Regions from separate parts of the Mesorhizobium sp. M7A.F.Ca.US.007.01.2.1 genome, predicted to be linked through region 2. Evidence: predicted binding sites of a transcription regulator. Region 2 holds the regulator's gene; each other region holds the start of a gene.
What was found. The regulator PhoB, encoded in region 2, activates phosphate uptake and scavenging genes when phosphate is short. The targets are predictions, from matches to a motif close to TGTCATNNANCTGTCAT.
Positions count from the first base shown of each region.

Region 1: the regulator PhoB is predicted to act here: its motif matches at 2,591-2,607, upstream of EN949_RS20100 (YdcH family protein).
Region 3: the regulator PhoB is predicted to act here: its motif matches at 2,480-2,496, upstream of phnF (phosphonate metabolism transcriptional regulator PhnF).

Region 1 covers NZ_RZQP01000112.1:7,449-11,514, forward strand. The annotation lists gene EN949_RS20090 (lytic transglycosylase domain-containing protein) at 1-747, opposite strand, end outside; gene ispG (flavodoxin-dependent (E)-4-hydroxy-3-methylbut-2-enyl-diphosphate synthase) at 753-2,006, opposite strand; gene EN949_RS20100 (YdcH family protein) at 2,341-2,520, opposite strand; gene EN949_RS20105 (DUF465 domain-containing protein) at 2,760-2,963, shown strand; gene EN949_RS20110 (TIM barrel protein) at 3,328-4,066, shown strand, end outside.
Region 2 covers NZ_RZQP01000027.1:14,689-18,754, reverse strand. The annotation lists gene pstB (phosphate ABC transporter ATP-binding protein PstB) at 1-488, shown strand, start outside; gene phoU (phosphate signaling complex protein PhoU) at 515-1,222, shown strand; gene phoB (phosphate regulon transcriptional regulator PhoB) at 1,239-1,928, shown strand; gene EN949_RS07745 (ROK family protein) at 1,945-3,192, opposite strand; gene xylF (D-xylose ABC transporter substrate-binding protein) at 3,461-4,066, shown strand, end outside.
Region 3 covers NZ_RZQP01000047.1:29,544-33,609, forward strand. The annotation lists gene EN949_RS11640 (ABC transporter permease) at 1-513, shown strand, start outside; gene EN949_RS11645 (zinc-binding alcohol dehydrogenase family protein) at 580-1,599, shown strand; gene phnF (phosphonate metabolism transcriptional regulator PhnF) at 1,677-2,426, opposite strand; gene phnG (phosphonate C-P lyase system protein PhnG) at 2,576-3,037, shown strand; gene phnH (phosphonate C-P lyase system protein PhnH) at 3,037-3,648, shown strand; gene EN949_RS11665 (carbon-phosphorus lyase complex subunit PhnI) at 3,650-4,066, shown strand, end outside.

The sequences.
Region 1 (4,066 bases), on a different contig from region 2:
CCGCCGGCCGATCGGCGTGCGCACCCGGCTGACCACTGGATCGTGCCCGTTGAGCAGGGCCGGGAACCGGCTCCTTATCCTGAGCCACTGGTTGATCGCGGCACTGCGGCGGAAATTGCCGGCCACCTGGATGCCCCACGGCTTTACGTTGATCGAGGCCATCGCCACGGTCCGCGACATGATCACCGGCAGTTTTCGGCAAGCGACGGCAAAATCCGCCTTAGCGTCGAGCGGTTCGACCCTTCCGGCATAGGCTCGGTCGGTGAACTTGTCGGCTGGTTCGCCCATGATGTCGAAGACATAGCTTTCGGTTTCCATCGGCAGGAAACCGCCGGAACTGAGCCAGCGCGACACCCGGCTCTCGCCGGCATTGTAGGCGGCGGCCGCCAGGCCGAGATTGCCGTAGCCGGTTTTCATTTCGGCGAGATATTTCGCCGAAGCCGGGATCGCCTGATTGATGTCGAAGGAATTGGCAAGCCCGCGCATCTTGGCGGTTCCCGGCATGAACTGGGCAATGCCTTCGGCGCCGACGGGACTGACGGCGTTGGGATCGAAACGGCTCTCCTTCCAGATCAGCCGGGCGAAGAAATCCCTGGGCAAACCATTCTGGTCGGCATGCGCCTGGATCAGGTTGCAGACCTTGTCGATAAGCCGTTGCTTGGCGGATTGCGGCGGATCGGCCTGAGCCAGTGTCGACCAGACTAGCCCACACAGCAGGACCAGCGTCGCCCACAGGAAACGCTGCATTTGACCTACTCTGCCGCGGCCTTGCCGCCGCGACCGAACCGCTGTTCGATATAGTCGGCGACCATTTTCTCGAAATCCGCCGCGATCGACGGTCCGCGCAGCGTCGCCGCCTTCTTGCCGTCGACGAAGACAGGCGCCGTCGGCGTCTCGCCGGTGCCGGGCAGCGAAATGCCGATATCGGCATGCTTGGACTCGCCCGGGCCGTTGACGATGCAACCCATCACCGCGACCTTGAGGTTCTCGACGCCGGGATATTTGTCGCGCCACACCGGCATGTTCTTCCTGAGATCTGCCTGGATGTTCTGAGCGAGCTCCTGGAACACGGTCGAGGTCGTGCGGCCGCAGCCGGGACACGCGGCGACGATCGGCACGAACTGCCTGAACCCCATCGTCTGCAGCAATTCCTGCGAAACCTGCACCTCGCGCGTGCGGTCGCCATTCGGCTCCGGCGTCAGCGAGATGCGGATGGTGTCGCCGATGCCTTGCTGCAGCAGGATGCCCATGGCGGCCGACGAAGCGACGATGCCTTTCGAGCCCATGCCGGCTTCAGTCAGGCCGAGATGCAGTGCATGGTTGGAGCGGGTGGCGAGCTCGGCATAGACGGCAATCAGGTCCTGCACGCCGCTGACCTTGGCCGACAGGATGATTTTCTCGCGGCCAAGGCCGATCTCTTCCGCCATCTCGGCCGAGAGAATGGCCGACTGCACGATCGCCTCGCGCATCACCTCTTGCGCCGTCAGCGGAAAACCCTTGTCCTGGTTGTCGTCCATCAGCCGGGTCAAAAGCTCCTGGTCGAGCGAGCCCCAGTTGACACCGATGCGCACCGGCTTGTCATGCCTGATCGCCATCTCGACGATGTCGGCGAACTGCCGGTCCTTCTTGTCCTTGAAGCCGACATTGCCGGGGTTGATCCGATATTTGGCCAGCGCCTCGGCGCAGGCCGGGTGATCGGCCAAGAGCTTGTGGCCGATATAGTGGAAATCGCCGACCAGCGGCACGTTGATGCCAAGCCGCTGAAGCCGCTCATGAATGCGCGGTACGGCGGCGGCACTCTCGTCGCGATCGACGGTGATGCGCACGATCTCGGAGCCGGCCCGGTGCAGTGCTGCGACCTGCGCGACGGTCTGGTCGATATCGGCCGTGTCGGTGTTGGTCATCGATTGGACGACAACGGGCGCGCCGCCGCCGACGACCACGCCGCCGACATCGACGCCGACCGAGGTGCGGCGGGGGAAAGGAGAGGAAAAATATCCGGTCATGCCGGCAGCCTTTTGTCTCTGGAGCATCTTGTGTCCTGCATGGGCGCACAACGACGCCCCGGGCCGATGCGCTGAGGTCCGGGCATGAGGTGGAGGAGCAAAGATGGCTTGTCAATGGCGACAGGTCGCCACTGGCCCGAATCGGCACGTCGCCAACGACCAAAAACAATCGATGATCTGGCGAAACGGGCGACGGCCGAAGCGGATATTAAGCCGGGTGCAAGTCCAGCTTCGGCTGACAGACCGTGCTGGGAAATCAAACCTCTCCACGCCGGCGGCGGGGAGCCGCCGGGAAAAGAGGCCGCGGATACCGCGCGGCTATGTCAGGAGGGCATCAATGCGTGGTCGGTTTTCCTCTTAGTTTTTCAATCTCGTCCTTGAGTGCCAGCTTGCGTCGCTTAAGATTCACGATTTCGAGGTCGTCGACCGATGGATGATTCATCGCGTCATCGATTTCACGTTCGATGTCGCCGTGTTTCCGCTGCAACTCATCAAGATGGGATGCAAGAGACATGATTGGTTCTCCCTTTCATGGTTTTCCTCGATTGCAACCGTCACGGCGCGTCCACCGCAGGTTCGCTTCTGTGACGGCACGGTGACAGTGTGTCACCTTCCGCGGGCGATGTCGAATGATCCGTGGTAGCATTCCACGACACTGTGAAATGTGATATGGGCTGCACGCCGGTGACAAAACACCCGGCCCCGCCCAATCAGGCCCAGCTTTGGGCGCCGCAGACGTGCAGACGGTAGAGAATGTCCGATCAGGAACAGGCCGATATTCGCCTCGAATTTTCCCGCCTGAAGCAGGAACACGCCGATTTCGATGCAGCCATCAACGCGATGATCGCCATGGCCTGCGATCCGCTGCAGATCCAGCGCATGAAGAAGAAGAAGCTGTTCCTCAAGGACCGGCTGATGGCGCTGGAAGACAAGATCATTCCCGACATCATTGCGTGAACGATGTGATGTGCTGACGCTGATCGAGCGCCAGGCAGCGGCGATCTGCATCTCCCTGCGCGGTCGTGTGACGGTGCCTTTGGCCGGTCAATCGTTGGGCTCTTTTTCGCCGGTGCACTAGCCGCGACGGCGCGTCCTGCCGGGCGATCTCGCACATGGAGCACCTCGAACTCGACGGCTTCGTCGCACGCTCTCGGTCAGTGATCCCACCGTTCTGACGGATTGTCCGGCGACGCCGCTGGGAAACCTGCGCCTTCGCGCGGCTCAGCCCCGGCCGTCGACACAGCTCACCGCCCGCCCCTCAAAACAATAACTTTACAAATATTTGTATTTATGTGAAGTCATGACGATTGAAGGATCGACCATGACAGCCACTCGTTTCGCCACGCGCCTGAATTCCTTTGCCTCGCGGCCGCAGGCCGAATGGCCTGATCTTACCGGCAAGCCGTCGCTGCTGCAGATGGCGGCGCGCGCCGCCAAGGTCGGCGGGCTTACCGATCTCGACCTCAACTTTCCCGACCATGTCAGTGAAAAGCCTGCGGAAATCGCCCTCAAACTCGGCGATCTCGGGCTTTCCATCAATGGCTTTGCCATGCGCTACTACTCCAACCCCGCCTTCAAGCTCGGCGCATTCACCAATCCGGATCCGGCGGTGCGCCGCGAGGCCATCGACCTGACCAAAGCCGGCATCGATGCCGTGCGTGAGGCCGGCGCCAGCCTGATGACGCTGTGGCTCGGCCAGGATGGCTTCGACTACGCCTTCCAGGCCGACTATGTGACGCTTTGGCAACACGAAATCGATGGGATTCGTGAAGTAGCCGCGCATGATCCCGACTGTCAGATCAGCCTTGAGTACAAACCGAACGAACCACGCTCCTACAGCCTGATGCCGGATGCGGCGACGACCTTGCTGGCGATCCGCGATGTCGGCCTGCCCAATCTGGGCGTCACCCTCGATTTCGCCCATGTGCTCTATGCCGACGAACAGCCGGCCTTTGCCGCGGCCCTGGTGGCGCGCCACAGCAAGCTGCTCGGCGTGCATCTGAACGACGGCTACGCCAAGCGCGACGACGGCCTGATGGTCGGCGCGGTGCACACGCTGC
Region 2 (4,066 bases):
TCCAGAAACCCAATCCGTTCCCCAAGTCGATCTACGAGAACGTCGCCTATGGGCCGCGCATCCACGGATTGGCCAAGCGCAAGGCCGACATGGATCAGATCGTCGAGTCCAGCCTGAAGAAGGCGGCAATCTGGAACGAGGTGAAGGACCGTTTGCAGGAACCTGGCACGGGTCTTTCCGGTGGCCAGCAGCAGCGCCTGTGCATTGCACGCGCCATCGCCGTGTCACCCGAGGTGATCCTGATGGACGAACCGTGTTCGGCGCTCGACCCGATCGCCACCGCTCGTGTCGAGGAACTGATCGATGAACTGCGTCAGAACTATACGATCGTCATCGTCACCCATTCGATGCAGCAGGCAGCGCGCGTGTCGCAGCGCACCGCGATGTTCCATCTTGGCTATCTGGTCGAGGAGGGCGCCACCGACAAGATGTTCACCACCCCCGACGACAAACGCACCCAGGACTACATCACCGGCCGGTTCGGCTGATCTCTGGCATATGAGGGACGAAGATCATGGGTGAACATACCGTCGCATCTTTCGATGAGGATCTGGAGCAGATCAGCCAGCTGATCCGCGACATGGGCGATCTCGCCCGCTCGATGGTCGGTGGCTCGACCAGGGCTTTGCTCAATTCGGACAATGCGCTGGCGCAGCGGGTGGTTTCCGACGACGCCATCATGGATGCACGCCAGCGCGAGCTGGACGATCGTGCCATCACGCTGATCGCCAAGCGCCAGCCAATGGCCAACGATCTGCGCGCGGTAGTCGGTTCGATCCGCATGGCCGGCGACCTCGAGCGCATCGGTGACCTTGCCAAGAACATCGCCAAGCGCGTCGGCACTGTCGGGCTGAGCGTCACGCCGCACGACCTTTCGCATTCGATCGACGCGATGGCGCAGCTGGTGCTGATCCAGGTGCAGGGGGTCGTCGACGAGTATGCCGCCGCTGACGCGGCAGCGCTTGCCACGCTCAGAAACAATGATGAACGCATCGACGTCAAATACACATCGGTGTTCCGCGAACTGCTGACCTACATGATGGAAGATCCGCGCAACATCACGGCGTGCACGCACCTGTTGTTTTGCGCCAAGAACCTCGAGCGGATCGGCGACCACGTGACCAACATCGCCGAAAATGCCTATTATGTTTTGACCGGCACGCAGTTGCCAGCCAATCGTCCGAAGCAGGACGAGACGGCAATGTCCGCGCCAGCGGCATGACAGGGGTGACCAGCCGATGATCGCGCCACGCATCATGGTGGTGGAGGATGAGGAGCCGCTAGGCGTGCTGCTCCGCTACAATCTCGAATCCGAAGGTTACCAGGTCGAGGTGGTGACGCGCGGCGACGAGGCCGAAATCCGGCTGCAGGAGAACGTTCCAGACCTTCTGGTGCTCGACTGGATGGTGCCTGCGGTTTCCGGTATCGAACTCTGCCGCCGGCTAAGGATGCGTCCCGAGACCGAGCGGCTGCCGATCATCATGCTGACCGCGCGAGGCGAGGAAAGCGACCGCGTGCGCGGCCTCTCGACCGGTGCCGACGACTATCTGGTCAAGCCTTTCTCGACGCCGGAGTTCATGGCCAGGGTCAAGGCGCTGCTGCGCCGGGCCAAGCCGGAAGTGCTGTCCAGCGTGCTCAAGGTCGGCGATATCGTGCTCGATCGCGAGTCGCACCGTGTCTATCGCAAGAAGAGCGAGATCCGGCTCGGGCCGACGGAATTCCGCCTGCTTGAATTCATGATGCGCCATCCAGGCCGCGTGTTCTCGCGCAGCCAACTGCTCGACAATGTCTGGGGCGAGACGATCTACATCGACGAACGCACGGTCGATGTGCATGTCGGCCGGCTGCGCAAGGCGGTCAACAACGGCCGCATGCCCGATGTCATCCGCACCATCCGTGGGGCGGGTTACGCCATTCGCGAGGACTGAACTCCCTCGTTTGAACTCACGCCACGTTCTTGCCGCCGAAACCGGATCTCGCCTGCACGCCCGGCGCAAAAATCTCCTGATCGACGAAGATCAGCGCCCGCATGGCGCAGCCTTCGCGGATCAGCGGCAGTTCGTTCGGCTCGGTGTCGAAGGAAATCGACTTGGAATGCTGGCCGCCGGCGGTCTGGGCAATCGCTTGCCGCAATGCCGGCTCGATCAGGTCGAAGGCGGCGGCGCTGACGCCGACCATGGCGACGGGGGCCGGATCGATCAGCGCGAACAGGCTGCCGAGGCCGTAGCCGAGCACTTCGCCGGCCTTGCGATAGGCTTCCCGTTCGGGTCCGTCCCTTTCGCGGGCGGCGGCAGCCAGGGCGCGCATGTCGGCATCGCTGACATCGGCGACGGGTTCTGCATCCTCGCCCATCTGCCGCGCGTTGCGCCAGATGGCATAATTGCCGGCATAGGCTTCGACGCAGCCGCGCCGTCCGCAGCGACACAGCGCCCCGTTCGGCCGATGAATCATGTGGCCGAATTCGCCGCCCGAGGAATGGGTGCCGGTGAACAATTCGCCCTTCAGCACCAGCCCCATGCCGATGCCGTGCGACAGGAGGATGGCGATGAAATCGTCGCGGTAACGATCGGGGTCGCGCCAGCGCAGCGCCACCGCCATCATGTTGCAGTCGTTCTCCATAATGGCGGGGATGCCGAACTCCTCTTCGAATATGTCGGCGAAGGCGATGTCGGTGTGCGGCGTGATCGGCGACCACAGCATGGAGCGGGCACGGGTGTCGGTGATGCCCTGGACGGCCAGCGCGATGCGGGCGATGCTGCGCACGTCCAGGTCGGGATCTTCCAGGCGGCGCCGCACGATTGCCGTGCACTCACCGATCAGCGAGTCGCGCGACATCGTCAGCGTGTCGAGCCGACGCTGTTCCTCGGATATTACCTGGCCGGCATAGTCGATGACGGCGACCGAGAGGAAGTTCAGCGACAGCACCACGGTCATTACCGCGGCCGCTTCCGGATTGAGGCTGAGGCCGACCTGCGGACGGCCGCGTTTGAGCGAGCCGGCCTCGCTCGGCTTGCTTTCGGTCAGGATGCCTTCGACGATCAGGTCGGATGAGATCGCCGAGATCGTCGAATGGCTGAGGCTTGTGGTTGCGGCGATCTCGGTGCGCGACGGCTGTCCGGCGCGGCGCACCGCCGCGATCACCATCGCGCGGTTGCGGCGGCGCAAATCGTCGTGGCGGATTCCGACCGACATGCTCTTTCATATCCTCCCGGTCGCCGCGGTTCTTCCTGCCCTGGAACGCTGTCGGTGACGCGGTCAAATACTGGCAGAAGCCGCGCGCCGTGTCATTTATTTATTCCGAGGCCCGAAAAAAATTCGAAACGACATCAAAATCCATCAGAATCGATGTTGACAGCGTTCGGGCGTTGGCCCAGTATTTTTTCGAGGCTCGAAAAAATAGGGCCTCTGTGCGGCCTTCGGGCCAGTTTGGTCGCGCCATACGCGGCGCAGGGAGGATAATATGAAAAGATTCACAGCCGCCATCCTGGCGGGTGCCGCCATGTCGCTGACGCTCGCGTCTGTCGCGCAGGCGAAGGACAAAGTCGTCGGCGTTTCGTGGTCCAACTTCCAGGAGGAACGCTGGAAGACCGACGAGGCCGCCATGAAGACGGCGATCGAGGCCGCCGGCGACAAGTACATCTCCGCCGATGCGCAGTCCAATCCCGGCAAGCAGCTTACCGACGTCGAAAGCCTGATCTCGCAGGGCGCCAATTCCCTGATCATCCTGGCGCAGGATGCTTCGGCCATCGGCCCGGCCGTGCAGAAGGCGCTGGACGAAGGCATTCCGGTCGTCGGCTATGACCGGTTGATCGAGAACAAGGACGTTTTCTATCTGACCTTCGACAACAAGGAAGTCGGCCGTATGCAGGCCCGCGAAGTGTTCAAGGTCAAGCCGGAAGGCAACTACGTCTTCATCAAGGGCTCCGGTGCCGATCCCAATGCCGACTTCCTGTTCTCGGGCTCGATGGAAGTGCTCAAGGAAGCCATCGACAGCGGCAAGATCAAGAATGTCGGCGAAGCCTACACGGATGGCTGGCTGCCCGCCAACGCCCAGAAGAACATGGAA
Region 3 (4,066 bases), on a different contig from region 2:
AACATCAACAGCGACACCTTCACCGCCTTCTCGCGCAATTCCTTCATCGGCATCCCCAACCTGTTCTGGATGGTGATCCTGGTCGGCATTCCGGCCTATATCTTCCTGCACCACAGCCGCTGGGGCAGATACCTGTTTTCGGTCGGCTCCAACGCCGAGGCCTCGCGCCTGTCCGGCGTCAATGTCCAGCGCACCATCTACATGGCCTACACGCTGTCGGGCCTGTGCGCCGCCTTTGTCGGCGTGCTGCTGGCCGCCCGCATCGGCATCGGCAACCCGACGCAGGCCGAGGGCTGGGAACTGCAGGCGATCGCGTCGTCGGTCATCGGCGGCACCTCGCTGTTCGGCGCCGTCGGCTCGGTGCATGGGCCGCTGCTCGGCGCCTTCATCCTGGCCACCATCAACAACGGCGCCAACCTGCTCAACGTCAATTCGTTCTGGCAGCGCATCATCACCGGCGCGCTGATCATCATCATCGTCTACTTCGACGGCCTGCGCCGCCGCGGCAAGTAGCGACCCCGCAATCAACCGCCGGTCCGCCACACCAACGGGCCGGCGATTTCATGACTGGATTAGCGCATGAAAGCCGTCCTCTGCCGTTCGCCCGGCGATCTTGTCCTTGAAGACCGGCCCGCACCCGAGGCACCGCCTCCCGGCTGGGCGCTGGTGGCGGTCAGCCATGTCGGCATCTGCGGCACCGACTACCACATTTTCGAGGGCAAGCACCCGTTCCTCGCCTATCCCCGCATCATGGGTCATGAGGTCTCGGGTACCGTGATGGAGACCGGCGAAGGCGTCGAACTGGCCATTGGTGAGCCCGTCGTCGTCAACCCCTATCTTTCCTGCGGCAAGTGCATCGCCTGCCGGCACGGCAAGCCCAATTGCTGTGTCAGGATCGAGGTGCTTGGCGTGCATCGCGACGGCGCCATGTGCGAACGCATCCTGGTGCCGGCGCAAAATCTCTATCCGGCCAACGGCCTTTCGCTGGCCGACGCCGCTGCCGTCGAGTTCCTGGCCATCGGCGCGCATGCCGTGCGGCGCGCCCGCGCCGACCCCGGCGCCCACACGCTGGTCATCGGCGCCGGCCCGATCGGGCTCGGCACCGCCATCTTCGCCCGCATCGCCGGGCTCGACGTGACGCTGCTCGACATGAGCAGTGAAAGGCTCGCCTTCGCTGGAAACGAGCTTGGTTTCCAGACCCTAGACGGCTCGCGCGGCGCGGTGCCCGATCTGATCAGGGAAGCGACATCAGGCGAAGGCTTCGATGTGGTCTTCGACGCCACCGGCAACACCCAGTCGGTGCAGTCGGCCTTCGCCCATGTCGCGCATGGCGGAACGCTGGTGCTGGTCTCCGTCGTCAAGGACGACATCAGCTTTTCCGATCCGGAATTCCACAAGCGCGAGATGACGCTGATCGGCAGCCGCAACGCGCTGCGCGCCGACTTCGACCATGTCGCCGCCTCGATCCGCAACGGGGCCGTACCACTGGCCAAGCTCGTCACACACCGCACCACACTCGCCGCCACGCCGCGCGATCTGGCTCGTTGGGCGCATGAGAAATCCGGCCTGATCAAGGCTGTGATCGAGGTGGGGTTATAACATGGCAGGCGGCGAAGCCGGTCCTCAAATGCGCCGCCGCTGGCAAGTGAATGCGGCCGAGCTGGGCCGGGCACTCCCTACAGCGCCGACAGCTTCAGCTCCACCCGTTCGGCCGGAAAGCGCGACTCGGAAAACTGGATCGGCTGGCCGTCCGGCGTGACGTTGACGGCAACCGTGACCAGCACGATGGCGCCCGGCTGCAGGTCGAGGTCGGCAAGGTCCGCCGCATCGGCATGGCGCGCCGACAGCACGGTCGATTGCCTGAGATAGTCGTCTATGCCGAACCGCGCCAGCGATGCGGTGATCGAGCCTGTTTCCGCCATCGCGGCATCGATGCCGGCAAAGCGCCGGGCCTCGAACCAGCCGGCAGCGCGCGACACCGGCCGTCCGTCGGCTTCGCCGCGCGTTTCCAACCGGATCACATCGGCTCCCTTGGGAAGACCCAGTCCCTCGGCGACGCGCTGGCTGGCCGGCTCGACCGACGAGGCGAGCAGGACGATGTGCCGTTCCGTCGTTTGCCCTTGCAGCCCTGTCGAAAACCGTGTGCGCGCCCCGATCGGATAGGACAGCCGCTTGCGCGACAGTACGAAGGTGCCGCGCCCCTGCTCGGCCCGCAGCACGCCTTCCCTTACAAGGGCTGATATGGCGTTGCGCACCGTGTGACGGTTGACGCCATAGCGTTCTGCCAGCGCCACCTCCGGCGGCAGCGCTGCATTCTCCGTGAAATCGCCGATGGCGATCGCATGCAGGATCTTGTCGGCGATCTGCCGCCACAGCGAAACGCCACTGCGCCGCTCGATGCTGTCCGCTAACAGCCGCCCGACCATCATTGCCCCCAACCTTCCAGCGCCCAGTCTTCCAGCGCCCAGTCTTCTATCGCTGTCATCCACCCGTCATGGACACCCGTTAGATAATAGGTATAATTTGTATAGTTGTCTATATCAATAGACAAATTTGGCCACGAGGACGATAGCTTATGCGAGGACAGGAAGCCCGCCACCAGGCCGAGCGCAAGGCCGCCATGGCAACCCTTGCGCAATCCAGCGGCGATGACATCGTCCGGCTCTGGAATGAGGCCGGACTGCCTTCGGACGCTGAACTGTTGCGCGGCCCCGAAACCGGCCTGGTCACCCTGCGCGGCCGCATCGGCGGCGGCGGCGCCCCTTTCAATGTCGGCGAGGCGACCGTCACCCGCGCCACAGTCAGGCTACCCACCGGACAGGTCGGCCATTGCTATGCGCTTGGCCGCGACAAGCAGAAGGCGAAGCTGGCGGCTATCGCCGACGCCCTATGGCAGGACCCTGCCCGCCGCAATGAGGTCGAGACCGGACTGATAGCGCCTCTGCGGTCGGCTCTGACCATGGCGCACGAAAAACGCCGCGCCGAGACGGCGGCAACGAAGGTCGATTTCTTCACCATGGTTCGCGGAGAAGACTGATGGACGCAGCTGTGCAATCGATCGAGGGCGGGTTCGCCGATCCGGTCTTCAACGCCCAGACCGTGTTCCGCGCCGTGATGGACGCAATGGCGCGGCCGGGCAGCGTGCAGCCGCTGCCGGCCTTCGCCCGCCCGCCGGCGCCGCTCTCGGCTACCGCCGGCGCCATAGCGCTGGCGCTGTGCGACAACGACACGCCGCTCTGGCTCGACCCGGCTTTGCAGGCCTCCACCGCGATCAGATCCTGGCTTGGTTTCCATACCGGCGCGCCATTGGCCAACACACCGGCCGATGCGCATTTCGCCTTGATCGCCGCACCTGCCGAGATGATGGCGCTCGATGGCTTTTCGCAGGGCACGCAGGATTATCCCGACCGCTCGACGACGCTGATCCTGCAGGTCAGCGATCTGGTCTCCGGCACGCCGCTATTGCTCGAAGGTCCCGGCATCGAAACCAGCGCCACGATCGCGCCGGCGCAGATGCCACGCCATTTCGTCGAGCAGTGGAAGCAGAATATCAAGCGCTTTCCGCGCGGCGTCGACATCATCCTCGCCACATCAGGCGGCATTGCCTGCCTGCCGCGCACGACGCGCATCAAGACGATGGAGGCGTAAGATGTATGTCGCGGTAAAAGGCGGCGAAGCGGCAATCGCCAACGCCCACAGCCTGCTGGCCGACCGCCGGCGTGGCGACCGTTCGGTGCCCGCCCTTCGTCTCGACCAGATCGTCGAGCAGCTGGCGCTCGGCGTCGACCGGGTGATGAGCGAAGGCTCGCTCTATGATCGTGAACTGGCCGCGCTCGCCATCGTCCAGGCGCGCGGCGACATGATCGAGGCGATCTTCCTGGTGCGCGCCTACCGCACCACGCTGCCGCGCTTCGGCTACTCCAGGCCCATCGACACCGCCAACATGCTGGTCGAGCGGCGCGTCTCGGCGACCTACAAGGATCTGCCCGGCGGCCAGTTGCTCGGACCGACCTTCGACTACACCCACCGGCTGCTCGATCCCGAGCTTGCCGCAGGCGCCGATGTC